One region of the Vibrio aquimaris genome, then DNA from elsewhere that is predicted to be linked to it. Evidence: predicted binding sites of a transcription regulator. Region 1 holds the regulator's gene; the other holds the start of a gene.

Region 1 (4,205 bases):
CGGCGCTGTAGAAGCCTCATTGCAAAACAAGATAGATCAAATAAAACAACAACTTAAATCTGGTGATGCTGTCGTGGTTTTCTCTGAGCTGCATGAAAGTGTTGATATTCAACTTAAGCATAAATTTTCCTTTTAAAGCACTGCATACACTATTGTCTTTGCAAAGCATGTTATAGTGAAGTGCAACAGTGGACAGTTATTCATAGACAAGGGTTGTCATGTCAGCAAAACATCCAGTTATCGCCGTTACTGGCTCGTCAGGTGCAGGTACTACCACCACATCTGAAGCTTTTCGCAAAATGTTCAATATGATGAAGGTCAAGCCAGCTTGGGTTGAAGGAGATAGCTTTCACCGCTTTACTCGCCCCGAAATGGATGTTGAAATTCGCAAAGCTCGCGAACAGGGGCGACACATCAGCTATTTTGGCCCTCAAGCCAATGACTTCCCTGCCTTAGCTGAATTTTTCCGCAAATATGGCAATGAAGGTACAGGCAAAGTTCGACGTTATCTCCATACCTTTGACGAAGCGGTTCCCTACAATCAAATGCCCGGTACTTTTACCCCTTGGCAAGAGCTACCAGAAAGCTCTGACGTGCTGTTTTATGAAGGCTTGCATGGTGGCGTTGTCGACGGTGAAGTTAACGTCGCGCAGCATGTGGATTTTTTGATAGGCATGGTGCCTATCGTCAACCTTGAATGGATTCAAAAATTCGTGCGCGACACCCGCGACAGAGGACATTCACGAGAGGCTGTGATGGACTCAATTGTTCGCTCAATGGATGATTATCTTAATTACATCACCCCGCAGTTTTCTCGCACTCATATTAACTTCCAGCGAGTGCCTACCGTCGATACATCAAACCCACTAAACGCCAAAGGCATCCCAAGCCTTGATGAGAGTTTTGTTGTTATCCGCCTTCGGGGAATAAAAAATGTCGACTTCCCATATCTACTGGCAATGATAGATGGCTCATTTATGTCACGTCACAACACCATAGTTGTACCCGGTGGAAAGATGAGTTTTGCCGTCGAGTTGATAGTTAGGCCAATACTTCAGCAGTTGATAGAAACGGGAAAAATTGGTTAAGACTTACTTTGTATACAGGATTACTTTTGATTGCGTGATCAGGCGCACACTTTTGTACACAAAATAGCCAAGTGAAGGCGATTAAAATCAAGAAATCAATTCAAAAAAAAGATACTATTTGAAACAGAAACAAAGATGGCTTGCAGCATTTGAAAAGTGCTCTTATCCTAATAAGTCTTGATTCAAGGCTTAGCTAAAACATGGAAAGAAGCAAGCGTACCCTGCAGAGGAAGTGAGATATTATGGTTCTAGGTAAACCTCAAACTGATCCAACATTAGAATGGTTCCTTTCACACTGTCATATTCATAAGTACCCATCTAAGAGCACACTGATCCACGCTGGTGAGAAAGCGGAAACGCTTTACTACATAGTCAAAGGTTCAGTTGCGGTACTTATTAAAGACGAGGAAGGCAAGGAAATGATCCTGTCGTACCTAAACCAAGGTGACTTTATCGGTGAGCTTGGTTTGTTCGAAGAAGACCAAGAACGCACAGCGTGGGTTCGAGCAAAATCACCTTGTGAAGTGGCAGAAATTTCTTTCAAGAAATTCCGTCAGCTTATCCAAGTAAACCCTGATATCCTAATGCGCTTGTCGGCTCAAATGGCAAGTCGTTTGCAGGTAACCAGTCAAAAAGTCGGAGATCTTGCTTTCCTTGACGTAACTGGCCGTATCGCTCAGACACTGCTGAATCTTGCGAAACAACCAGATGCCATGACGCACCCTGACGGCATGCAAATCAAGATCACTCGTCAAGAGATTGGCCAAATAGTTGGCTGTTCACGCGAAACGGTTGGCCGCATCTTAAAGATGCTTGAAGAGCAAAACCTGATTTCAGCACATGGTAAAACGATCGTCGTATACGGCACTCGATAACCATTGTTCTACACATAAAGCCGAGTTCATGATTGGACTCGGTTTTTTTCTTATTTGTTAATTAGCTTGCTCTATCCTAACCTTAGTTTGAATTTCAACAGTAACTTTCAGGCAGGATGGACTCATGATTTTAAAGCTACTTTCTTCGCTGGTATTGGCTTTCAGCCTAGTTTTTTCATCAATCTCAATTGCCCAAACGACCATAATTCACCCTATCCCACGGGAAGGTTCTGAGCTAGACCAGTACGCCATCGACCTCATTCAGTTTCTTGTGGATAAATCAGGCGAAGGGATTTTGCTCCAACCTTATAAAACACCTGTTGACTCACAATCACGTAAAGTCACTCTGCTCAAAGAAGGCAAAATTACGGTAGATTGGCTAGGCGCCGATAAGACCCTTGAGCAAGAGCTACTTCCTATTCGCTACCCAGTTTTTCGAGGTCTCCTTGGCCATCGTATTTTTATCACCAATAAAACCACTGCAGCCAAACTAGGCAATATAAACAGCATAGAGGAATTGCGTAAGCTTGGTATGATACAGGGGCAAGGCTGGGCAGATGTAAAAGTCTTAAAATCCGGCGGGTTTAAAGTAAGAGAAGTGCCTAGCTTTGATAATATCTTTCGTATTGTCGATAGCGAACGTACCGATTTGTTCCCACGAGCCGTTATCGAACCCTACAGCGAAGTTACCCAGCGCAGTCAATTATCCAATCTAGTGGTTGATGACAAACTGATGCTGATTTACCGCTTTCCTATGCTGCTGTTTGTGAGCCCTAAGAACCCTGAGGTAGCAGCTACGCTCAAAAAAGCGTTCGAAGCTTCGTATCAAGATGGTTCATTTGTTGAGTTCTTTGAAAAAGCACCTCTAGTGAAAAAAACCTTCGAGCAAGCGGGTATTAAAAGTAGAAAAGCGTTTAGTATAGATAACCCCCACCTAAGCGAAGAAACGCGTTCGATCCCAGACCAATATTGGCTTAGTGTAACAGAATAGAAAAAGGCGCCTTAAATGGCGCCTTTTTATTCAGAAGTCTGTGCATCCCCACTCAAGACTCGTTATTTGTGCTCTCAAATATCTTATCAGCCGATGCAGCGACAAACCCAGGATATAATTCACCATTACTCATAGGATAGCGTTTAGCAAATTCATAAAAGCCGCCAGGGACTATCTGGGAGCCTTCTGTGAAAGATACTGGCACTTTATCTGCCATGGTCGAGGATTGCTCAAGTAACACGTCTGATGAGCCTTTGACCTCACCGCCTGATTCATTAATTGTAAACCCAGCTTGGCGCAAATGGTCATTAACCTGTTTTGCTTCATCGAACGCAGTCAGTTGATTGACACTCACAGTAAAGTGGTTGGCTCCATAGCCGTGAGCAGCAAGCCAAGCAGCGTATTCACTTTCTTTGGCAAGTTGTTGGTAATCTTCAAAACTGAGTTGCCAAAGACGGCCAGAAGATAAAAACTCAAAGCTTGTCAGTTTGCTAGTATCAATCTGATCGACCAACCTCTTGACTATGCTCTGCAATTGCGGCGAACACTCTTCTACTTTTAGCTCACTAATAAAGACTTTAGGTTGCTTAGGATCTGGGTGTTCGTAATGTTTCGCCAGCAATTTTTTCGCCTCAAATTGGTAATCTCCACATGGAGTGTAACCAACATCAATAAAGGGCTTGGCTATCGCTTCCATACCAACTGGGCTTAAATTAAAAGTTCGCAGAGCGATATGGTCGTTAATCAGGGGCTCGCTTTCTTGCAATAATTGATGAATTTTATCTGCTGAGGGGCATAAGCGCTGAATATAGTCATTCCATAACGACTGAAATAAAACATCTGGCGTCATAACGCCTCCTTGTCTAGTTTATTAGGTTGATAGTCAGCTCGCTGGCTCAGCGAGCTGACCCTTTTCGCTAAAGGTACTATGTGTACTAGTTATAACTCCACACCAGGACTCAGTGTTTCAGGTAACACGGTTTGATCGCCCTCCATCGAAGCCATTGGATAGGCACAATAATCAGCCGCATAATACGCACTTGGACGAAGGTTACCTGAAGCGCCAGGGCCGCCAAATGGCGCATCACCACTTGCCCCTGTCAGCTGGCGGTTACGATTAACAATACCTGCGCGGATATGGTCGACAAAATATTCCCACTCGCTATCATCGGTGGAAACAAGCCCTGCGGATAAACCAAAGCGCGTATCATTGGCAAGCTCGACCGCTTTTTCTAGACCTTGGTATCGAAC
Region 2 (4,205 bases), 780 kb from region 1:
TCCATTATGGAGTAGGCCCTTGTCTTTTAAGCGCTGAACCGCATCTTTGGCGGTAGGCAAACCTGAATCACTTGTTGAATCAAAATAAACGGGTGTCACACCTCGATATAGGGCGGCTTGATTCAGTGTACTTTCGTTACGCGATAGTGCAAAAATAGGTAATCCTGAACTGAGCCTTGACATCATAAGAGCAGTCCAACCTGACTCTGTAACCGTTACTATTCCTTTAACTCCCTTTAAGTGGTTGGCTGCAAACATGGTCGTCATCGCAATGGTTTCGACGCATGTTTCAAAGACAGTATCCATTCTGTATGTCGAGCGGTTGATGGCCGACATTTTTTCAGCGCCTAGGCAAACCTCAGCCATTGACCGAACTGTTTCAAGAGGGTATTTTCCTGCTGCTGTTTCGCCAGATAACATGACGGCATCGGTTCCATCTAACACTGCATTTGCCACATCCATAACTTCTGCTCGTGTTGGCATTGGGTTTTCTATCATGGATTCCATCATTTGTGTTGCTGTAATGACGGCTCGATTAAGGCTTCGTGCTCGGCGTATGAGCTGCTTTTGCACGCCAATCAGCTCTGGGTCGCCTATTTCGACTCCTAAGTCTCCACGCGCAACCATAACAGCATCTGAGGCGAGAATAATATCATCGATATTTTTTTCGCTTTCTACGGTCTCTGCTCGCTCTACTTTGGCGACAAGTTTTGCTTCAAGGCCCGCATCAAGTGCAAGACGCCTCGCATATTTCATGTCCTCGCCATTTCTTGGGAAGGAAATGGCTAAAAAGTCCACTTTGATTTGAGCGGCAGTTATAATGTCATTTTTGTCTTTTTCTGTTAGTGCATCAGCGGATAGGCCCCCCCCTTTTTTGTTAATACCTTTATTATTTGACAATGGTCCGCCGACAATGACCGCTGTAACTACTTGGTTGCCCGATACTTTGGTAACCTCCAGTTGTACACGACCATCATCGAGTAGCAAGATATCACCCGCAGATACATCCCTTGGAAGCTCTTTGTAATCTAGTCCTACTGCGTTTTGATTCCCTTGGCCTTTCGGTAAGTCACTATCAAGTACAAAAGTGTCGCCAACAGAAAGATGGATCTTGTTGTCCTTAAAGGTAGAAACACGTATTTTGGGGCCTTGTAGGTCACCCAATATTGCTACATGAGTACCATATTTTGCGGCAATACTGCGTATTTGTGTTGCTCTTTCGACATGCTCCTCAGCTGAACCATGAGAAAAGTTTATTCTAACGACATTCGCACCAGCTTTTATGACTTCTTCTAACATGCCCTCTTTGTCGGTTGAAGGACCTAGTGTAGTGACTATTTTCGTTCTTCTTTGAATGCAGGTCATGGCATCATCCTTGATCACAATGGGAGTTAAGTGGCTTTTGGACGCAAGCCTTACTTGAGTATATGCAAAATACTGAATTGTGGGAGATATAGATAATTAAGTGTGCACATATTTATTAATGCAAAAAAATATAGTGTCAAATGTCGGATTTGTTTAGCAATTTGATGAAACGCTCAAACAATCATCTTTATACGTGATGGCTGTCACGGCAATTTAGTAAAGTCCTTCACAATTACTTCGCAAAGTAAAAAAATTGCGATGTTGTTGATATTCGGAGCATCCTATGTACATGGCTCAACCAGGTCATATTGACCACATTAAGCAGGTCAATGCTGGCCGTGTATATAAACTTATCGATCAAAAAGGTCCTATTTCCCGAATTGATTTGTCCAAAGAGAGTGAGCTAGCCCCTGCCAGTATTACCAAAATAACTCGTGAATTGATTGAAGCGCACTTGATTCATGAAACAACGGTTCAAGAAGCGATCAGTCGAGGCCGACCAGCTGTTGGTCTGCAGGTCAATAACAAGGATTGGCAATTTCTTTCTATGCGCCTTGGTCGTGGTTATCTCACCATCGCTTTGCACGAGCTTGGTGGTGAGGTGCTCATCGATACTAAGATTGATATTCATGAGATTGACCAAGAGGATGTTTTATCTCGGTTATTACATGAAATTGATGAATTTTTTCAGAGTTACGCTGAGCAGCTTGGTCGCGTAACCAGCATAGCCTTAACTTTACCCGGCTTGGTCAATTCAGAAAAAGGCATTGTCATGCAAATGCCTCACTACAATGTTGAAAATTTGGCTCTGGGTCCTGAAATATTTAAAGCCACAGGTTTGCCAGTTTTCGTTGCCAATGACACTCGTGCTTGGGCTTTAGCCGAGAAGCTATTTGGTCATTCTCAGGATAATGATAACTCAGTACTTATTTCAATTCATCATGGCCTCGGAGCGGGTATTATTCTCGATGGCCGTGTTCTTCTGGGGCGTCATGGAAATATAGGCGAGCTGGGTCACATTCAAATTGATCCCCATGGCAAGCCTTGTCATTGTGGTAACCGAGGGTGTTTAGAAACAGTGGCGAGCTCTCAAGCTATTCGAGATGAGGTAAACGAGAGGCTTGCTAAAGGTGAGCCTTCGATACTCTCAAGCATTGATGAAGTTTCTATTGAAGACATTTGTGAAGCTGCCGCTAACGGTGACGCTTTAGCTGTTGAGGTGATAGAAAAACTTGGTCGTTATCTGGGAACTGCAATATCGATAGTGATTAATTTGTTTAATCCAGAGAAGATATTGATTGGCGGAGCAATCAATCAGGCGAAAAGCATTTTATACCCAGCGATTCAAAGCTGCATAAAGGAGCAAAGCCTGCCTGTCTATCAGCAAGGTCTACAGGTTGTAGAATCTCGTTTTTACAAGCAAGCAACAATGCCAGGCGCCGCTTTAATCAAACAAGCCCTTTATGATGGTTTATTATTAATGAAAGTTGTTGAAGGTTAGCTTTTGTTATTATGGGTATTTATCCCTTTTTTGCGAACATATAGTATTTTAGTTGCACAGGTTTATTTTGGTTTAGGCCAGCTTTAGTCTATTTTTGATATATTACGTAGTAGTTGAGAAGTTGTATGTCTGGAGTTTTAAATAGCGTTGATCAGCGAACCAACTTGGTGGGTGAAAACCGGCTTGAGCTATTGCTATTTCGCCTAAACAGTCGGCAGATCTTTGCCATCAACGTATTTAAAGTCCGTGAGGTAATTCAAGTTCCTCCATTGACTAAGATGCCGGGTTGTCATCATCATATTACAGGCGTTGCGTCTCTGCGCGGGGTTCCTGTACCAGTGATTGACCTTCGCGGTGCCATTGGTTTTCCTCCTCTTCGTGAAGAAGATGTGGAATACAATCTTATTATCACAGAATACAATAGGTCCATACAGGGGTTTTTAGTTGGGCAAGTGCGCAACATTATCAATACGACTTGGGCCGAAATTCAACCCCCGCCTAAAACTGCTGGTCGAGCCAATTACTTAACGGCAATTACTCACATTAAAGATAATGAGGATCAGGCCATTGTTGAGATAATCGATGTCGAGAAAGTTTTGGCAGAAATCATTGAGTATGATGTATCCATCTCTGAAGGTGTGCTTGATGAAGATCTTGCGGCTCAAATGGTGGGTCGAAATGTTCTAATCGTGGATGACTCTTCGACAGCGCGCTCTCAGGTCAAAGGATGTTTATCACAACTGGGGCTCAACATTTTGGAGTGTCGTGATGGACTTGAAGCATTAAAGCTTCTAAAACAATGGACCGAAGAAGGTAAAGATGTCCCGCGTGAGTTGCTGTTAATGATAACAGACGCGGAAATGCCAGAGATGGATGGCTACAAGCTTACCTATGAGATCCGTAATGATCCTAAGCTCAAGGACCTGTATGTGACTTTGAATACATCTCTCAGTGGTAGCTTTAACGATGCTATGGTCAAAAAAGTGGGTTGTGATCGCTTTATATCCAAATTCCAACCAGACTTGCTGGTGCAGGTTGCACAGGATAGGCTGCGAGATGTGTTATCTAGCTAGTGAATAGTTTGCTGGTACTAAAGACAAAAACCTGCAAACGACAGCTGCGTGTATTGAAAACTCGATACGATCTCTATGAAATATTCGGCATTAATGGAAATCACGAGAATGTGTGGTCAAATGACTAAGTTTATCCGTGATATCAATGAGTTTTCCTGCGATCACATGTGTGATTTGTCCTTCTTTCTCTAATACCCCTTTTATCATCATAACCTTGGCTGTTAGATAAGCTTTCTTTTGAGCTCTAGCTGTTGCCTGCCAAACGA

The links. The regulator CRP, encoded in region 1, controls carbon source genes, mostly activating them, when cyclic AMP is high. The targets are predictions, from matches to a motif close to TGTGANNNNNNTCACA.
Region 2: the regulator CRP is predicted to act here: its motif matches at 1,558-1,573, upstream of mlc (sugar metabolism global transcriptional regulator Mlc).

Annotation. Positions count from the first base shown of each region.
Region 1 is NZ_CP045350.1:2,872,335-2,876,539, forward strand. Features, by position in the region: gene FIV01_RS13300 (YheU family protein) at 1-136, shown strand, start outside; gene FIV01_RS13305 (phosphoribulokinase) at 219-1,088, shown strand; gene crp (cAMP-activated global transcriptional regulator CRP) at 1,331-1,963, shown strand; gene FIV01_RS13315 (type 2 periplasmic-binding domain-containing protein) at 2,088-2,954, shown strand; gene FIV01_RS13320 (DUF1338 domain-containing protein) at 3,007-3,804, opposite strand; gene astD (succinylglutamate-semialdehyde dehydrogenase) at 3,894-4,205, opposite strand, start outside.
Region 2 is NZ_CP045350.1:2,090,473-2,094,677, reverse strand. Features, by position in the region: gene pyk (pyruvate kinase) at 1-1,365, opposite strand, end outside; gene mlc (sugar metabolism global transcriptional regulator Mlc) at 1,649-2,866, shown strand; gene FIV01_RS09665 (chemotaxis protein CheV) at 2,992-3,939, shown strand; gene FIV01_RS09660 (error-prone DNA polymerase) at 4,030-4,205, opposite strand, start outside.